Regions from separate parts of the Rhizobium sp. NLR22b genome, predicted to be linked through region 2. Evidence: predicted binding sites of a transcription regulator. Region 2 holds the regulator's gene; the other holds the start of a gene.
What was found. Region 2 encodes PhoB, which activates phosphate uptake and scavenging genes when phosphate is short. Its sites were predicted from a motif close to TGTCATNNANCTGTCAT; they were not measured.

Region 1 (6,044 bases), on a different contig from region 2:
CCGTCGGCCACGGTCTTTTCGTTAACCTCACGCATCAGTTCCACCGACCACATGTCGCCGTTGCGCGAGGGGGCGAAGCCATCGAGATACCAGGCGTCGAAGCCGGGCTTTGCCGCCGCGACGCCGTCGAGCGCCGCGCCGCAGACGACGCTGAGCCGCGTCTGGGCATCGAGATCGAGCGAGACAGTGCGAACAGGCGTCTGCGGCCATGCCGCCGTCAGGGCTTCGCGCTCGGCATCGATTTCGCCCCAGTGCGAGAGCGCCCGGCCGATCTCTTCGCCGCGCATCGGGTGCAGTTCGAAGGAGATGAAATGCAGGTGCTGACCGTCTGCTCGGTGCAGTTTCCATTGCCGCCAGGTCTCGGCAAAGTTGAGCCCGGTGCCGAAGCCGAGTTCGCCGATCACAAATTCGGGCCGCCCACTCCAACGCTCCGGCAGGCCGTTGCCGGCCAGGAAGACGTGCCCGCATTCCAGCCGGCCATCGGTCTGGCAATAAAAATGATCGCCAAAGGCGGTGGAATAGGGCATATCGCCGTCGCGCCATTCGAGCGGCTGCGGCGCGCCCGCGCCAATCTTATCGGGGTTCACGTCTTTCATGGAAAAAGCCGATAGTCCTCAGCAAGCGCCCGGTCAATCTTCTTGCGATTTGCTGATCGTCGGCGGTGGCATCATGGGTCTCTGGGCTGCCGTCCATGCCGAACGCCGCGGCATGAGCACCCTCCTCGCCGACGCCGGCAGCTTGGGCGGAGGCGCGAGCGGCGGCCTGCTCGGCGCGCTGATGCCGCATATGCCGGACCAGTGGTCGGAGAAAAAGCAGTTCCAGTTCGACGCGTTGGTCTCGCTTGAAACCGAAATTGCCACGCTTGAGGCCGAAACCGGGCTTTCGGCTGGCTACAACAGGTCTGGGCGGCTGATCCCGCTGCCGAAGCCGCATCTCAAGCGCATCGCCCGCGGCCATTCCGGGAACGCCGAACGCCATTGGCGGGCAGGCGAACGCCACTTCCACTGGCATGTGCTCGACAGGGCGCCAGTCGGTGGTTGGCCCGACGCATCTGCCGGCGAAAGTGGCTTCGTGCATGATACGCTCGCCGCCCGTGTTGCGCCCCGCTCATTGATCTCAGCGCTCATCGCCTTGCTGCGGCGGGCAAAACACGTGCGTATCATGGAGCATGCGGCCGTTGCCGCCCTCGATCCCGATCGTGGCACCGCGGAAATTGGCGGCGAAACCATTGCCTTCAGCCGCTGCATCCTGGCTGCCGGCCATCAGTCCTTTCCGTTGCTGCAGGAGCTGACGCCGGGGGCGAAAAGGCCGCTCGGCCAGCCAGTGAAGGGGCAGGCGGCGCTGTTGAGGGCCGATGTCGACCCGGCGCTGCCGACGATCTTCCTCGATGGGCTCTACTTGGTGGCGCACGAAGGCGGGTATGCGGCAATCGGCAGCACCAGCGAGAACCGCTTTGACGATCCCGGCTCGACCGACGCGCAACTCGACGCGCTGATCGAGGCGGCGCGGGCGATCGCGCCGGCGCTCCGCAACGCCCCTGTCATCGAGCGCTGGGCAGGGCTTCGCCCGAAGGCCATCGACCGCGATCCGATGATCGGCCGCCATCCCGTCCATCCCCGATTGATCGCACTGACCGGCGGTTTCAAGGTCAGCTTCGGACTGGCGCATCGGCTGGCGGAAGCTGCGATTTGTATCGCCGGCGATACAGATTGTGAATTTTCGCTGCCGGAAAGCTTCGCGATATCAAGCCATATTGCTGTCGCTTCACGTTAAACGTGAATTAGATACAGCTGCGTTTCGTTATTCTGTCATGCAAATCACCTATCTGCTTGCGCATTGGAAGCGCCGGATCTTGCCGGCGCTCACTTCCTTGATGGAGGAAATTGCATGCGCTATGCCATTTGCTTCACGCCTCCGGCGAGCGACCCCCTGTCGCTCGTGGCCGCCAATTGGCTAGGCCGAAACGTGTTTTCGGGCGATATGGTGGAGCCTCCGGCCGTCCGCGGCCTCGGCATTCACGAGATCGCCTTTTATACCGCCGTGCCGCGACGCTATGGTTTTCACGGTGTTTTGAAGGCGCCTTTTCACCTGTCCGCCGGCACGTCGGAATCGCAACTCCTGCGCGATCTCATGCGTTTTGCCGGGACCTATGCCCCTTTCCAGATTCCCCGTCTGGAGATCGCCCGGCTCGGCAGTTTTTACAGCCTGATGCCGAGCGCTCCCTGTGAGCCGATCCAGTATCTGGCTTCGGCGATCGTCCAGGAGTTTGATCGTTTCCGGGCGCCGCTGAGTGAAGCCGACATCGAGCGAAGTGATCCCGACGGGTTGTCGGCGGCGCAATTTGCCAATCTGCATCGTTGGGGCAATCCCTATGTGATGGAGGAGTTCCGCTTCCATATGCCGGTGACGGGCCCCATCAATGCGATCGACATGCCCCGCATCGAGCCGGTGCTGCGAACGATCTTCGAGCCCGTCTTGAGGGAGCCGGTGATGGTTTCGAATGTGGCTTTGATGATCGAGGAAGGCACCGGCGGCCCCTTCCGCGTTCACTCGCTCCACCCGATGGGCAAGGTCAGCGCGCGCAGGATCGCCTGAGCCGATATCAAGCTAAGCCATTGTGAATGACAGAGAAATTTTGCTGCGCAGTTTCCGTCTCGACATTCCGGCTGCGGATGATACCGTTCCCCGTCTTTTCAGAAGGTGATTTGATGGTATCCGAGACCTACCCGCGCAATCTCGTCGGCTACGGGCGTCAGACGCCCGATCCGAAGTGGCCGGGCGACGCCCGCGTCGCCGTGCAGTTCGTCATCAATTACGAAGAGGGCGGCGAAAGCTGCATCCTCGAAGGCGATCCGGCTTCCGAAAACCTGCTGTCGGAGATCGTCGGCGCGGCCGCCTGGCCGGGGCAGCGCAATCTCAACATGGAATCGATCTACGAATATGGTTCGCGGGCAGGCTTCTGGCGGCTCTGGCGGATGTTAACCGGTCTCAAGGTGCAGGCGACCGTCTACGGCGTGACGCTGGCGATGGCCCGCAATCCCGAAGCCGTCGCGGCCATGAAAGAGGCCGGCTGGGAGATCGCCAGCCACGGTTATCGCTGGCTGGAATACAAGGATTTCCCCGAGGATCTGGAGCGCAAGCACATTCTCGAAGCCGTGCGCCTGCATACCGAAATTACCGGCGAGCGGCCCTTCGGGATGTACCAGGGAAAACCTTCCGACAACACGCTGCGACTGGTGCAGGAAGAGGGCGGTTTCCTCTATTCCTCCGATTCCTATGCTGATGACCTGCCTTACTGGGTGAAGGGCATCGACGGGAAGCCCTTCCTGATCATCCCCTATACGCTCGAAACCAATGACATGCGTTTTGCCACGCCGCAGGGTTTCAACGCCGGCGATCAGTTCTTCACCTATCTCAAGGATGCTTTCGATACGCTTTATGAGGAAGGGAAGGACGGCAGCCCGAAGATGATGTCGGTCGGCCTTCATTGTCGCCTCGTCGGGCGTCCGGGCCGGGCGGCCGCTCTGAGGCGCTTCATCGAATATGTGCTGAAACATGACAAGGTCTGGATCCCGCGCCGCATCGAGATCGCCGAGCACTGGCACAAGCATCATCAGCCGGATGCGCTTTAATGCTGTCGCGCGAGGATTTCGTTTCCCGCTTCGGCGGCGTCTTCGAGCATTCCCCTTTCATTGCTGAACGCGCCTATGACGCGGGCAGCCTAACGGAGCCGCTGACGGCATCAGCTGTGCACGCAGCGCTCACCGCCGTCTTCCGTGCGGCAAGCCGGGATGAGCGTCTCGGCATTCTGCGCGCCCATCCCGATCTTGCCGGGCGTCTGGCGATAGCAGGTGAACTCACGGAAGACAGCCGCAAGGAGCAGGCCGGCGCCGGTCTCGATCGGCTGAGCCCGGCCGAACATGCCCGCTTCACCGAACTTAATGCAGCCTATGTCGAAAAATTCGGCTTTCCCTTCATCATCGCCGTCAAAGGGCTCGACAAGGACGATATCCTTTCTGCCTTCGAAACGCGGATCGGCAATGACCTGGATGAGGAATTCGCGACCGCCACGACACAGGTCGAGCGGATCGCGCTGCTGCGCCTGACATCGATGTTGCCGGAGGGCGAATGAGCGAGCATCGTGCTATCGACTATCTCAATGAAATGCAGAAGGCGGCAGCCGAAGCGCTATACTTCGTGGGCGGAATGGATGAGGCGGCCTTCGCCGAGGACAATCTCACCTTCAAGGCGGTTGCCTTCTGCCACTTCACCATCGGCGCGGCTGCGTCCCGACTGCTCGTAACCCATCCGGAATTCGCAACCGAGCATCCCACTCTGCCGTGGACAAAAATCTGCGGAACGGGCAACCGTATCCTGGAAGACGTCTTCGCCCTCGATGCCTCCGACATCTGGGATGCAACCTATCGCACGCTGCCGGAACTTCTCGTCGAGATCGACGCCATTCGTCACTGGCATGCCGAAGGCGAGTGAACCATTGTCTGATTTTCTCGACATCCGCCCGCTTACCAGATCGGCCTTCGCCCCCTTCGGCGAAGTGATCGAAGCCGATCCAGCCTCGATGCGGCTCATCAACGGCGGCACGACCGAGCGCTTTCATGCATTGGCCGCAGCCGAGGCGGCGGGCGAGGGCGCGCGCGTCATCATCAATATCTTTCGCGGCCAGCCGCGCAGCTTCCCCTATGACGTCGACATGATGGAGCGCCATCCGTTCGGCAGTCAGAGTTTCTCGCCGATTTCCGGCCGCCCCTTCCTCGTCGTCGTCTCCGAGGACGAGGGCGGACGTCCGGGCAGGCCGCAGGTGTTTTTCGCGCGCGGAAACCAGGGTGTGAACTATCGCCGCAATGTCTGGCATCACCCCCTGATGGCGCTCGGCCAGACCTCCGATTTCCTGGTCGTCGACCGCGACGGCCCTGGCAATAATCTTGAGGAATTCTTCTTCGAAACCCCCTATGTCATCAAAGAGCCAGCCCCATGACCGGACTGACGACACATGTGCTCGACACCGCCCTCGGCAAGCCCGCCGAGGGCCTCAGGATCGATCTTTTCCAGCTCGACGGCGAGATCCGCAGACATCTGAAAACGGTGGAGACCAATGCGGACGGCCGAGTCGATGGTGGCCCGATGCTTGCCGGCGAAAACTTTCACGTCGGCACCTACGAATTGGTCTTCCACGCCGGTGAGTATCTCAGGGCCTGCGGCACGCCGCTGCCGCATCCGGCCTTCCTCGACCTAGTGCCGATCCGCTTCGGTATCGCGGATGTCACTGCGCACTATCACGTGCCGCTGCTGCTTTCGCCCTATGGCTATTCCACCTACCGGGGAAGCTAGATGCGTTTTGCCGCAATCGCCGACATTCACGGCAACTATCTGGCGCTCGAGGCGGTGCTTGCCGATATTCAGGCGCAGGGCATCGAGGAGATCGTCAATCTTGGTGATTTCTTCAGCAGTCCGCTGAATGCCGGCCGGACAGCTGATCTGCTGATGGCGCTCGGCCTGACCTCGGTGCGCGGCAATCACGACCGCTATCTCATCGAGCAGGACCCGGCCCTAATGCACGCCTCGGATGCCGTCGCCTACCGGCAACTGACGCCATCCCATCTCGATTGGCTGCGGGGTCTGCCGTTCGATACCGTCTATCGCGGCGAGGCCTATCTCTGCCACGCAACGCCGAAGGACGACAATCTCTACTGGCTTGAGTCCGTCTCGCCGGAAGGGCTTGTCTTCCTGAAGCCGATCGAAGCGATCGAGGCGCTCGCCGAAGGCATCGACCTGCCGCTGATCCTCTGCGGCCACAGCCATGTGCCTCGCGCCGTTCGCCTCTCCAATGGCCGGCTTATCGTCAATCCCGGCAGTGTCGGCTGCCCTGCCTATGATGACGTGCTGCCCTATTATCACAAGGTCGAAGCCGGCCATCCGTTGGCCGGCTATGCCATTCTAGAAAAGACGGCGGCGGGATGGACATGGCAGTTCAGGAACGTCGCCTACGACCATATGGCGATGTCGGCACTGGCCGCCGAAAGGGG
Region 2 (13,198 bases):
CCGACATCTACAAGGCACTCGCTGCCCAGGTCGTCGTCGACGGCAAGCTCGTCGCCAACCCCTACAAGAAGTGGTCGGAAGTCAATCCGAAGCTCCCGGCCGTTGACATCGCCGCCTATATCCCGGGCGAAAAGCACGGCACGCGCGAAGTCTTCGAACAGAACGTTCTTGCCGCCGGCTGCAAGGCTTCGGGCGCTCTCGACGTCATCGCCAAGGAAATCTCCGACAAGGCCGCCCAGACCAAGGCTTGCGTCGCGGTCCGCAAGGACGGCGCTGCGGTCGACATCGACGGCGACTATCCGGAAACCCTCGCACGCATCGCGGCCAACAAGACCGGCGTCGGCGTATTCGGCCTTTCCTTCTATGAAAACAACGCCGACAAGCTGAAGGTCGCCAGCGTGAACGGTATCGTTCCGTCCACCGAAACGATCGCCAACGGCACCTACCCGGTTTCCCGCCCGCTGTTCTTCTATGTCAAGAAGGCACATCTCGGCGCCGTTCCGGGCCTGAAGGAATACGTCAGCTTCTTCGTATCCGACCAGATGATCGGCCCTGACGGCCCGCTGGCTGAATACGGCCTCGTTGCCGCTCCGGATGCCGAGCGCGACGCGATCCGCAAGGACGTCGAAGCTGGTAAGTCCATGTAATGACTTTGCCGGCGCGGTGCTTCAAAGCCCGCGCCGGCATCGTTTATGGCCCTGTGTCCCGGTCTTTCCGCGGCAGGGTTGAATTCCTTCTCCATGATTGGAAGCCGAAGGCAGGCTGATGAAGCCGCCCGCGCTTTTTGGGGGCCACGGGCCTGGGGACGTAACGAATGAGCACATCCGTCATACTTCTGTGCCTTGTGGCGATCGGCGCCGTCGCCTATCTGGTCGCGCGCGGCCGTGCCGCAGCCCTTGCCGGAGGCAGGTCCTCCGCACTGCATTCCCGGCCGGCCTATTACGGCGCCTATGCCGCGATCTGGACGGTTCTTCCCGCCCTCGTCGTCCTCTGCGTCTGGCTCTCCGTCAGCCCCGGCGTCATCCAGTCCTCGGTGCGCGGCACTTTCCCTGCCGAGGTCAAGGCGCAGGCCGCGGTCGAACAGGATCTGAGCTATTCGATGGTGGCGACGGTCGCGCGCGGCCTGACGATGCTGACATCGGACGAAGCCGCCGCGGTGGCAAACGATCCGGCCGCCCTGCAGGCCAAGCTCAGCGAAAAGGGCGTGCCGCTCGCCGGCCAGCCGCAGCCATACATGGTCGAGGCCGCCAAGACGCTCAATTCCATGAGCATGACGAGCCGCCTCGCCATGACCGCGATCGTCTTCATTCTGGCCGTTGCCGGCGCCTTTTATGCGCTGCGCGCCATCGCGCCGCGCTTCCGCGCCCGCAACCGCGTCGAGCGCGTCATGCTCTGGGGCCTGCTGCTCGCCTCCTCGATCGCCATCCTGACGACGGTCGGCATCGTGCTGTCGATGCTGTCGGAAGCGGTTCGCTTCTTTGCCGTCGTTCCCGCCGGCGATTTCTTTTTCGGCACTGTCTGGGATCCGCGCTTTGCCGGCGCCGGCAGCTCGTCCTTCGGCCAGTTCGGCCTGATCCCGCTCCTGCTCGGCACGCTTTATATCGGCCTGGTCGCCATGCTGGTAGCCGTGCCGGTCGGTCTCTTCGCCGCCATCTACATGGCCGAATACGCCTCGCCGAAGGTGCGCGGCGTCTCCAAGCCGCTGCTCGAAGTGCTCGCCGGCATCCCGACGATTGTCTACGGCTTCTTCGCCCTCGTCACCGTCGGCCCCTTCCTGCGCGATTTCTCCGCGCAGATCAGCGGCCTGCTCTCCGGCAACTATTCGAACTTCATCCAGGCGCAGAGCGTTCTGACCGCCGGTATCGTCATGGGCATCATGCTGATCCCCTACGTTTCCTCGCTGTCGGACGACATCATCACCGCCGTACCGCGGGCGCTGCGCGACGGTTCGCTCGGTCTCGGCGCCACACGCTCCGAAACCATCAAGAAGGTGGTCCTGCCGGCGGCACTTCCCGGCATCGTCGGCGCGCTGCTGATGACCGCCTCGCGCGCCATCGGCGAAACCATGATCGTCGTGCTGGCCGCAGGTGTTGCCGCCCGCATTCAGATCAACCCCTTCGAGCCGATGACCACGGTGACCGTCAAGATCGTCAATCAGCTGACAGGCGACCTTGAGTTCACCTCGCCGCAGACGCTGGTCGCCTTTGCGCTTGGCATCACGCTTTTCTGCATCACGCTTTGCCTCAACATCTATGCGCTCTACATCGTGCGCAAATATCGGGAGCAGTACGAATGACGAATATTGTTTCTCCCGCCGTCGGTGTCACCGTTTCCAAGGCGCCTGCCCGCCGTGACATCGGCATCAAGCGCCGCTATGCCGCCGAGCGCCGGTTCCAGGCCTACGGCATCGCCGCCATCGCCTTCGGCCTCATCTTTCTCTTCGTCCTGCTGTGGACGGTGATCGGCAAAGGCTACACCGCCTTCCAGCAGACGACGATCACCCTGCCGATCGAATTCGCCGAAAAGACGATCGATCCGAACGGCAAGCGGGCGACCGATCCTTCGGTGCTGATCGCCGCCAACTATCCGGTTCTGCTGCGCGACGCGATCGTCAAGCAGCTGAACATCAATGCATCGAGCCGTCCGGATGTGCGCGATGCAACCGCCATGCTCTCCAAGAGCGCGCCGATCCAGCTGCGCGATCTGGTCGTCGCCGATCCCTCGATCATCGGCAAGACGGTCAATGTCACCCTGCTCGCCGATGCCAATATTGACAGTGCCAACAAGGGCCAGATCGATCTTTCCGTCGATGAGAAGAACCGCAAGGTCAACGACAAGCAGGTCAACTGGATGAACCAGATGAAGGCGGGCGGCGTTCTCCAGAAGCAATTCAACAGCGGCCTCTTCGTCAACGGCAATTCCAGCCGCCCGGAGGCCGCCGGCCTCGGCGTTGCCCTCATCGGCTCGCTTTACTTGATGCTGATCGTGCTCGTTCTGTCGCTGCCGATCGGCGTCGCCGCCTCGATCTATCTCGAGGAGTTTGCGCCGAAGAACAGGCTGACGGACCTGATCGAGGTCAACATCAACAATCTCGCCGCCGTCCCGTCGATCGTCTACGGTCTGCTCGGCCTTTCCGTCTTCATCAACTTCATCGGCCTGCCGCGCTCGGCTTCGCTGGTCGGTGGCCTGGTGCTGACGCTGATGACCCTGCCGACGATCATCATCGCCACCCGCGCGGCTCTGCGCGCCGTGCCGCCTTCGATCCGCGCCGCAGCGCTCGGCCTCGGCGCCTCGAAGATGCAGATGGTGTTCCACCATGTCCTGCCGCTTGCCATGCCCGGCATCCTCACCGGCACGATCATCGGCCTGGCGCACGCGCTTGGCGAAACCGCGCCGCTGCTCTTGATCGGCATGGTCGCCTTCGTCGCCAATGCGCCCACGACACCGCTCGAGCCCTCGACGGCCTTGCCCGTGCAGGTCTATATGTGGGCGAACGAGGCCGAACGTGCCTTCGTGGAGCGTACTTCGGGTGCCATCATCGTCCTGCTCCTGTTCCTGATCGTCATGAACATGGGCGCCATCCTCTTGCGTCGTCGCTTCGAGCGCCGCTGGTAAACGGAGTTAAACATCATGAACATGCTGACGGAAGCTGCAGTTGAAAAGGCGCTGGATCAGAAGATGAGCAACGTCCCGTATAAAATGATCGGACAGGATGTCTCCGTATATTACGGCGAGAAGCGCGCGCTTTTCGACGTGAACCTGAACATCCGCGAAAACACCGTAACCGCCCTGATCGGCCCCTCGGGCTGCGGCAAGTCGACCTTCCTGCGAAGCCTCAACCGCATGAACGACACGATCGAAGGCTGCCGCGTCACCGGCAAGATCACGCTCGACAGCGACGACATCTATGATCCGGATATCGACGTGGTCGAACTTCGCGCCCGCGTCGGCATGGTTTTCCAGAAGCCGAACCCGTTCCCGAAGTCGATCTACGAAAACGTCTCCTACGGCCCGCGCATCCACGGTCTCGCCAAGTCGAAGGCCGATCTCGACCAGATCGTCGAGAGCAGCCTGCAGCGCGCCGGCCTGTGGAACGAGGTCAAGGACCGCGTGCACGAATCCGGCACCGGCCTCTCCGGCGGTCAGCAGCAGCGCCTGTGCATTGCCCGCGCCGTCGCCGTCAGCCCGGAGGTCATCCTGATGGACGAACCCTGCTCGGCCCTTGATCCGATTGCCACCGCCAAGGTCGAGGAGCTGATCCACGAGTTGCGCGAGAACTACACGATCGTCATCGTCACCCACTCCATGCAGCAGGCCGCGCGTGTTTCGCAGCGCACCGCCATGTTCCACCTCGGCAACCTCGTCGAGGAGAACGACACCGACAAGATGTTCACCAACCCCGACGATCCACGCACCCAGGATTACATCATGGGTCGCTTCGGCTGATCCCGGCGACACGAAGCTTTCCGTTATTCGAGGACAAAGCCCCATGGCATCGACACATATTTATTCCGCCTATGATGATGATCTGAAGTTCCTCTCCAGGCGGATTTCCGAAATGGGCGGCCTGGCCGAACAGATGGTCGCGGAATCCGTCCGGGCGCTGGTCAACGGCGATACGGCGCTGGCGCAAAAGGTCATTTCCGACGATGTGATCCTCGATCACACCGAACGCGAGATTGGCGACAAGGCGATCGTCACCATCGCCCGCCGTCAGCCGATGGCCTCGGACCTGCGCGAGATCATGGGTTCGATCCGCATCGCCGCCGATCTCGAACGCGTCGGCGACCTCGGCAAGAACACCGCCAAGCGCGTCATCGCCGTGCAGAGCACAGGCGTGCCGCGCAAGCTCGCCCGCGGCCTCGAGCACCTCTCTGAGCTGGCGCTCGTCCAGCTCAAGGAAGTGCTCGACGTCTATACGACACGCGCCGCCGACAAGGCGACCGCCATCCGCGAACGCGACAACGAGATCGACGCGATGTACACCTCGCTGTTCCGCGAGCTCTTGACCTACATGATGGAAGATCCGCGCAACATCACGAGCTGCACGCATCTGCTCTTTTGCGCCAAGAACATCGAGCGCATCGGCGACCATGCCACCAACATCGCCGAGACGATTTACTACATGGCGACGGGCGCCCAGCCGGAAGGCGATCGTCCGAAGGATGACAGTGCCAACACTGTCGGCGCCGCGACGGAATAATTGTTCCGAACGAGCCGCCCGGGCCAGCCGCCCGGACCAGTCACTTGCGTGCGCGCCCGTTCGGGGCGCGCAAAGAGGTCGCAGCCAATTTCTGAATTTGCGCAGGACGCCTGCTTAAATCGTCCCGGTTTAAGGCTTGTGCGCGAGGAGACGGACACGCATGATCCCGAGAGTCGCAGTTGTTGAAGACGAGGAAGCGCTGAGCGTGCTTCTTCGCTATAATCTTGAGGCGGAAGGCTTTGAGGTCGATACCATCCTGCGCGGCGACGAGGCCGAGATCAGGCTTCAGGAGCGCACGCCCGACCTTCTCATCCTCGACTGGATGCTGCCCGGCGTCTCCGGCATCGAACTCTGCCGGCGCCTGCGCATGCGGCCGGAAACCGAGCGGCTGCCGATCATCATGCTGACGGCGCGCGGCGAGGAGAGCGAGCGTGTGCGCGGACTGTCCACCGGCGCCGACGATTACGTCGTCAAGCCCTTCTCGACCCCCGAGCTCGTCGCCCGCGTCAAGGCGATGCTGCGTCGGGCCCGTCCCGAGGTGCTGTCCTCGGTGCTGAAATGCGGCGATATCGAGCTCGACCGCGAAACCCATCGTGTCCACCGCAAGAGCCGCGAAGTCCGCCTCGGCCCGACCGAATTCCGGCTGCTGGAATTCCTGATGTCGTCGCCGGGCCGGGTCTTTTCCCGTTCGCAGCTGCTGGACGGCGTCTGGGGCCACGACATCTATGTCGACGAACGCACCGTCGACGTCCATGTCGGCCGCCTGCGCAAGGCGCTGAATTTCTCCAACATGCAGGACGTCATCCGCACCGTCCGCGGCGCCGGTTATTCGATGGAGGCCTGAAGGCTGAGGGAGTGTGGGGTTGGCGTTCCCGCCAAACGCACGGCAGTACGGCTTGTGAGGCCCGCCTTGTCGTCCATCGTCGCCGCTGCGGAGCCAGCGTCGTTGCGCCGGCGAGGCTTATGCGTCTCGGCACCACCTTTCCATCGCGCCTGCAAAGCCGACTTGTCCCGGCGCCACCTCTCCTCCGTCAAGCCCTGGCATGACGGAGTGTGGGGGTTGCTAAACGCAAAGGTCACTTCCCACTCGAATAAGAAACGGCGGCCCGTTTTTTATGTCTGGCTATACCGGTCCGCTCAGCTGACCCGCGCCGCCGCCCGGCGGCGTTCGTTGATCGGCTGATAGGCAAGCTTCTGATGATAGCTGCAATAGGGCGAATTGTCCGGGGATTCGCAGCCGCAGAAATGGAAATCTTCCTTGAGCGGATCGCCGACCGGCCACTTGCAGGTGCGTTCGGTGAGCTCCGTCAGGCCGAGGCGGCGGGAAATCGGCACCACCACGTTGCCCTTCGGCACATATTCCATTTCCTCGACTGTATCGATCTCGATCTCTTCCTTCAGCAGGGTTGCGCCCTGCTGGCGGGTCACGGTGCGGGTGGCGATCCGGGAGGCGTAGTTCGGCGCGCGCGGCGCGGATGTCTGGCGCTTCGGCGTGCGCGCCGCGGTGGCCGTGCCGCCGGCCTTGGCGCGGCCGGGAAGGCTGAGCCTGTGCACCTTGCCGATAACGGCGTTTCGGCTGACCCCGCCAAGCTGCGCAGCAATCTGGCTGGCGCTCAGTCCTTCGGCCCAAAGCTTCTTGAGTTTCTCGACCCGCTCGTCTGTCCAGTTCATGCCCTGTCTCCACCTTTTGCGTTGGTGATGGCAGAATCCCTCACCGTTGTCCCGGAAGCCTCCGAAACAAGAAACGCTTGATCAATTTTGGTGACTAGTTCCGCCGCATGCAGTCTAGTAATTGAACTTTAACCTAGTGTGAGGCTGACTCCGTGACAAGAGTCGCGGGAATCCGGATGAATCGAATTTCAAGTTTTTCCCCAACTTGCTGCCTCTGCGTGTCATTTCTGCAATAATGCCTGTTGAAGGCCGAAAGTGCCCCTGTACAAGCTTGCGGCATACGCTAAGGCCGCAGTTTTGTTGACATTGCAGCGCGAAAAGGAAATAGTACCGCTCGCCGCCGAAAGGCGGCATTTTTGATTTTTCGGACCTGGTTTTGTTAGCCGGAATCCGCGCCTGACAACATTGAACGGGAGACCCGCGATGGCTGAAGCCGCGCCGCTTTACGACACCTATTCTCGTGCCCCGCTGCGGTTCGAGCGAGGCGAGGGCGTATGGCTGATCGCCGAGAGCGGCGAGCGTTATCTCGATTTCGGCGCCGGGGTCGCCGTCACCTCCGTCGGCCACGGCAACCCGCATGTGGTCGCGGCGCTGAAGGAGCAGGCCGACAAGGTCTGGCACCTCTCCAATATCTATGAAATTCCCGGCCAGGAGCGCCTGGCCAAACGCCTGACCGACGCCACCTTCGCCGACAAGGTGTTCTTCACCAATTCGGGCGCCGAGGCGCTCGAATGCGCCATCAAGACGGCGCGCCGCTATCAGTTTTCCAAGGGCCATCCCGAGAGGTTCCATATCATCACCTTCGAAGGCGCTTTCCACGGCCGCACGCTGGCGACGATCGCCGCCGGCGGCCAGGAGAAATATCTCGAAGGTTTCGGCCCCAAGGCGCCGGGTTTCGATCAGGTGCCGTTCGGCGACATCGATGCCGTGCGTGCCGCCATTACCGATGCGACGGCCGCAATCCTGATCGAGCCGGTGCAGGGCGAGGGCGGCGTGCGTCCCGCCACCAGCGAATTCATGAAGGCGCTGCGCCGGATCTGCGACGAAAATGGCCTGCTGCTGATCCTCGACGAGGTGCAGACGGGCGTCGGCCGTACCGGCAAGCTGTTTGCCCATGAATGGTCCGGCATCACGCCTGATATCATGGCCGTCGCCAAGGGCATCGGCGGCGGTTTCCCGCTCGGCGCCTGCCTTGCAACCGCCGAGGCCGCTTCCGGCATGAAGGCCGGCACGCATGGTTCGACCTATGGCGGCAATCCGCTGGCCATGGCGGTCGGCAGCGCCGTGCTCGACGTCATCCTCGCCGATGGCTTCCTTGAGCATGTGCGCGACGTCGCGCTCGTCTTCCGCCAGGGACTGGCCTCGCTCAAGGATCGTTATCCCGATGTGATCGAGGATATCCGAGGCGAAGGGCTTCTTCTCGGCGTCAAGGCTGCGGTTCCCTCGGCCGAATTGCTGCAGGCGATCCGCGCCGCGCATCTGCTCGGCGTGCCGGCCGGCGACAACGTCATCCGCCTTCTTCCGCCGCTGGTGGTCACTGCCGAGGAAGCCCGCGAAGGGCTTGTGCGCCTCGAGCGCGCCGCCGAGAGCATCCGCGCCGCCAAGATCAAGAAGACGGCTTGAAGGGATCGCCGCCTTCGGGCGCACGACAGGTAAGAACATGGCTCCTAAACATTTCCTCGATCTTTCGGCCGTCACATCGGCCGACCTCAGAACCATCATGAACGACGCGCTCGCCCGCAAGCAGGCCTTCAAGGCGGGCAAGGGCGACAAGCCGCTCGCCGGCAAGATGCTGGCGATGATCTTCGAGAAGCCGTCGACGCGCACCCGCGTCTCTTTCGACGTCGGCATGCGCCAGCTCGGCGGCGAAACGCTGTTCCTCTCCGGCACCGAAATGCAGCTCGGCCGCGCCGAGACGATCGGCGACACCGCCAAGGTGCTGTCGCGTTATGTCGATGCGATCATGATCCGCACCACCGAGCACTCGCGCCTGCTGGAGCTTGCCGAACATGCGACCGTGCCTGTCATCAACGCGCTGACGGACGATACCCATCCCTGCCAGATCATGGCCGATATCATGACCTTCGAGGAGCATCGCGGCCCGATCAAGGGCAAGACCATCGCCTGGACCGGCGACGGCAACAATGTGCTGCATTCGCTGGTCGAAGGGGCGGCGCGCTTCGGCTACCGCATGAACATGGCCGTCCCCCTTGGTTCGGAGCCCAAGGATCACTATCTGAACTGGGCCCGCAATGAGGGCGCCGAAATCATGCTCTGCCATGATGCCGACCGTGCGGTCGAAGGCGTCGATTGCGTGGTGACCGATACCTGGGTCTCCATGAATCAGGAACATCGGGCCCGGGGTCACAACGTCTTCCAGCCTTATCAGGTCAATGCGGCCTTGATGGCCAAGGCCGGCAGCGATGCATTGTTCATGCATTGCCTGCCCGCGCATCGCGGTGAGGAAGTGACGGACGAGGTGATCGACGGCCCGCAATCCGTGGTCTTCGATGAAGCGGAAAACCGTCTTCATGCGCAGAAATCGATTCTTGCTTGGTGCCTGGGCGCGATCTGAACCATAATCGGATGTTGCGAGTCATAAGCTTGCGGCCCGACTGCGCGAGCGCCGGACACTTTGGCCGCCGCTCCCGAAACTAGGAGTAAAGCCATGGCAGAAGCTGCAGCCGCCCTCGGCCAGTTCGATTTCGCCGGCGATGATCATGTCGTCCCCTTTCAGGTGGAGGGTCTGGATGTGCGCGGCCGCGCCGTCCAGCTCGGCCCCATGCTCGATGCCATCCTCGAGCGCCATCATTATCCCGCGCCCGTTGCCCGGCTGCTTGCCGAAGTCGTCGTGCTGACGGTGCTGCTCGGCACCTCGCTGAAGTTCGACGGCAAGTTCACCGTGCAGACCAAGGGCGACGGCCCGGTCGATCTGCTCGTCGCCGATTTCTCGACGCCGGAGAACGTGCGCGCCTACGCCCGTTTCGATCGGGCGCTGCTCGACCAGGCGATTGCCTCAGGCGAGACCGAGCCGGAGCAACTGCTCGGCAAGGGCGTGCTCGCCTTCACCATCGATCAGGGCAAGTTCGCCCAGCCCTATCAGGGTATTGTCGCGCTCGACGGCACCTCGCTCGAGGAGATCGCCGGCGTCTATTTCCGCCAGTCGGAGCAGATCCCGACGCGGGTGCGCCTGGCTGCGGCCGAACTCTTCGACCGTGACGATGCCGGCAAGCCGCGCCACCGCTGGCGGGCAGGCGGCCTCGTTGCCCAGTTCCTGCCGGAGGCGCCGGAGCGCATGCGCCAGCCCGATCTCCACGGCGGCGACGGCGATAACGGCGACCGTCCGCATGGCGAGGATGACGCCTGGACCGAAGCCCGCTCGCTGGTCGAGACCATCGATGCCGACGAGTTGACCGATCCGCAGGTCGGCACCGAACGCCTCTTGTTCCGCCTGTTCCACGAGCGCGGCGTGCGCGTCTTCGAGCCCCGCGCCGTCTTCGACCGCTGCAGCTGTTCGCGGGAAAAGATCGGCAACGTGCTGAAGGGTTTCACCGCCGAGGAGATCGAGGCCAGCCAGGAAAACGGCGAGATATCCGTCACCTGCGAATTCTGCTCGACCACCTACCGCTTCCAAGCAGCCGAGCTTCAGCCGGCGGAATAGGCTCAGTTAGCATTGAGAGCTGCCCCTCTCCCCGCTCGCGGGGAGAGGGGACGTGCCCTGCGAGAGGTCGGTGGGGATAGATCGATCGCGGCATGGTCCCTTCGCCCCGTTTACGGGGAGAAGGTGCCGGCAGGCGAATGAGGGGCGGGGTCTCGGCAATCTCTTGAGCGGGAGGAACTTGCCCTCAATTCAGCACGCGCAGCAGCCCCGGCGAGTCAAGCGAGAAGGCGGGGATGTCGACGTCGAACAGCTCGCCTTCATCCGTTTCCATTTGATAGTGGCCGAACATCAGGCCTGAGGGCGTGTCGAGCGGGCAGCCGGAGGAATATTCGTAGGTGTCGCCGGGGCTGAGCCGCGGCTGCTCGCCGACGACGCCGGGGCCGGTCACTTCGTCCACCTGTCCGTTCTGATCGGTGATGTTCCAGTAGCGGTTGATGAGGCGAACGGCGACGCCGGAATTGTTGCTGATGACAATCCGGTAACCCCAGACATAGCGGTCGTCCTCCGGATCGGATTGCTCCTCCAGATAGAACGGTTCGACCACGACTTCGATATCTCTTGTGAGGGCGCGATACATGCCTTGCACCATAGTCAAGATATGTTACCCGTATCTTATAAGAGGCCCGGTCCGTCAAGAAACGGAACGTTGATCAGCGGTCAAATAGTGATGATCATATGGTTTTCGATCATTAAGCCTAATCGTCAGCCTTAATTTTACTTCGCAACGCCGGCGCGGCTGAACTTGTTCCCGCGGATCGGCGGCCGGCTCCACATTGAAATCCGGCCGCTATTCCAGTCGATCAAGCCGATACCTTGGAAAGCGCCTGCGCGAAATCCTCGATCAGGTCGTCCGTGTCCTCGATGCCGGCCGAAAGCCGCACCGTACCCGCAGAAATGCCGAGTTCGGCGCGCGCCTCTTCCGTCAGGTTCTTGTGCGTGGTCGTTGCCGGATGGGTGATCAGGCTTTTGCTGTCGCCGAGATTGTTGGAGATCTTGATGATCTCAAGCGCATTCTGCAATGCGAAGGCCGCCTCCTTGCCGCCCTTCAGCTCGAAGCAGACGAGCGTCGAGCCGCCGGTCATCTGCTTGGCGATGATGTCGGCCTGCGGATGATCCTTGCGGCCGGGATAGATCACCTTGGCGACCTTGCCTTGCTCGGCCAGGAAATCGGCGATCTTCGCCGCATTCTCGGTCTGCTGGCGCACGCGCAGCGGCAGCGTCTCGATACCCTTCAGGAGCGTCCAGGCATTGAACGGCGACATGGCCGGGCCGGTATGGCGGAAATAGTCGTGCAGGTTCTCGTCGATCCATGCCTTGTCGGCGAGCACCACGCCGCCGAGACAGCGGCCCTGGCCGTCAATATGCTTGGTGGCGGAATAGACGACGATATGGGCGCCGAGCTCCAAGGGCTTCTGGAAGAGCGGGGTCGCAAAGACGTTGTCGACGATCAGCTTGGCGCCGACCTGGTTGGCGAGCCTGGCGACGCCTGCAATATCGACCACTTCGAGCGTCGGATTGGTCGGGCTTTCCAGGAAGAACACCTTGGTGTTCGGGCGGATCGCCTTTTCCCAGTTGGCGAGATCTCGGCCGTCGACCAGCGTGCACTCGACGCCGTATTTCGGCGCCAGCGTTTCTACGACCCAGCGGCAGGAGCCGAACAGGGCGCGGGCGGCGACGATATGGTCGCCTGCCTTGACCTGGCAGAGGACGGCGGCAGTGACGGCCGCCATGCCGGAGGCGGTGGCGCGGGCATCTTCGGCGCCTTCCAATGCGCACATGCGCTTTTCGAACATGTCGTTCGTCGGGCTGCCGTAGCGGGCGTAGATGAAGCCGTCCGTTTCGCCCTTGAAGCGGGCTTCGGCCGCTTCCGACGTGTCATAGACGAAACCCTGGGTGAGATAGATTGCTTCCGACGTTTCGCCATATTGCGAACGCAGCGTGCCGCCATGGACGAGTTGGGTTGCCGGGCGCCAGGTCTTGCTCATGCCATCACCTTCACATAACAAAAAAACCGGCCGCAAAAGCAGACCGGTTTCAACCCGGTCTTTTTAGCCACTTGTTTAACGTGGCTGCAAGCCGACCGGCCAAATCACCACGGGATAATTCTGCAATACTGCTGTTGGCGGCTTGCGTCAATTCCCCGAGTTTGGTTTTGTCGGCGGCAAAATGATGGATGGGGCATGATGGCTCGCGAAACTGGAATTCTGGCGGATCGCGCGATTGCGGCGCTGTTCGAAACGGGGCGTCTGAACTCCGAGCGGGAGCTCGACCGCGATCAGATCCAGCCGGCAAGTCTCGACCTGCGCTTGGGAAGCAAGGCGTTTCGTGTGCGTGCCTCCTTCATGCCCGGTCCCTCGCATCTGGTCTCGGACAAGCTCGATCGGCTGAGCCTGCACGTGATCGACCTGTCCCAGGGTGCGGTGCTCGAAACCGGCTGCGTCTATATCGTGCCGCTGATGGAAAGCCTGGCGCTGCCGGCCGACATGTCGGCTTCGGCCAATCCGAAGAGCTCGACCGGCAGGCTCGATATATTCACCCGCGTCATCACCGACTACGCCCAGGAATTCGACAAGATCCCGGCAGGTTATTCCGGCCCGCTCTATCTCGAAATCAGCCCGCGCACCTTCCCGATCGTCGTGCGCCGCGGCTCGCGTCTGTCGCAG

Region 1: a site for PhoB is predicted at 1,796-1,812, ahead of HJC00_RS17325 (DUF1045 domain-containing protein). Genes of this name have one in related genera too.

Annotation. Positions count from the first base shown of each region.
Region 1 is NZ_JABDWM010000010.1:51,455-57,498, forward strand. Features, by position in the region: gene mnmD (tRNA (5-methylaminomethyl-2-thiouridine)(34)-methyltransferase MnmD) at 1-596, opposite strand, end outside; gene HJC00_RS17320 (FAD-binding oxidoreductase) at 595-1,773, shown strand; gene HJC00_RS17325 (DUF1045 domain-containing protein) at 1,888-2,595, shown strand; gene puuE (allantoinase PuuE) at 2,709-3,632, shown strand; gene uraD (2-oxo-4-hydroxy-4-carboxy-5-ureidoimidazoline decarboxylase) at 3,632-4,132, shown strand; gene HJC00_RS17340 (DUF86 domain-containing protein) at 4,129-4,491, shown strand; gene HJC00_RS17345 (ureidoglycolate lyase) at 4,475-4,996, shown strand; gene uraH (hydroxyisourate hydrolase) at 4,993-5,349, shown strand; gene HJC00_RS17355 (metallophosphoesterase) at 5,350-6,044, shown strand, end outside.
Region 2 is NZ_JABDWM010000001.1:500,061-513,258, reverse strand. Features, by position in the region: gene HJC00_RS02420 (substrate-binding domain-containing protein) at 1-647, shown strand, start outside; gene pstC (phosphate ABC transporter permease subunit PstC) at 815-2,296, shown strand; gene pstA (phosphate ABC transporter permease PstA) at 2,293-3,615, shown strand; gene pstB (phosphate ABC transporter ATP-binding protein PstB) at 3,631-4,446, shown strand; gene phoU (phosphate signaling complex protein PhoU) at 4,490-5,203, shown strand; gene phoB (phosphate regulon transcriptional regulator PhoB) at 5,364-6,047, shown strand; gene HJC00_RS02390 (GcrA family cell cycle regulator) at 6,341-6,874, opposite strand; gene HJC00_RS02385 (aspartate aminotransferase family protein) at 7,298-8,497, shown strand; gene argF (ornithine carbamoyltransferase) at 8,535-9,449, shown strand; gene HJC00_RS02375 (Hsp33 family molecular chaperone) at 9,543-10,535, shown strand; gene apaG (Co2+/Mg2+ efflux protein ApaG) at 10,720-11,112, opposite strand; gene HJC00_RS02365 (O-succinylhomoserine sulfhydrylase) at 11,336-12,520, opposite strand; SAM riboswitch at 12,563-12,641, opposite strand; gene HJC00_RS02360 (2'-deoxycytidine 5'-triphosphate deaminase) at 12,716-13,198, shown strand, end outside.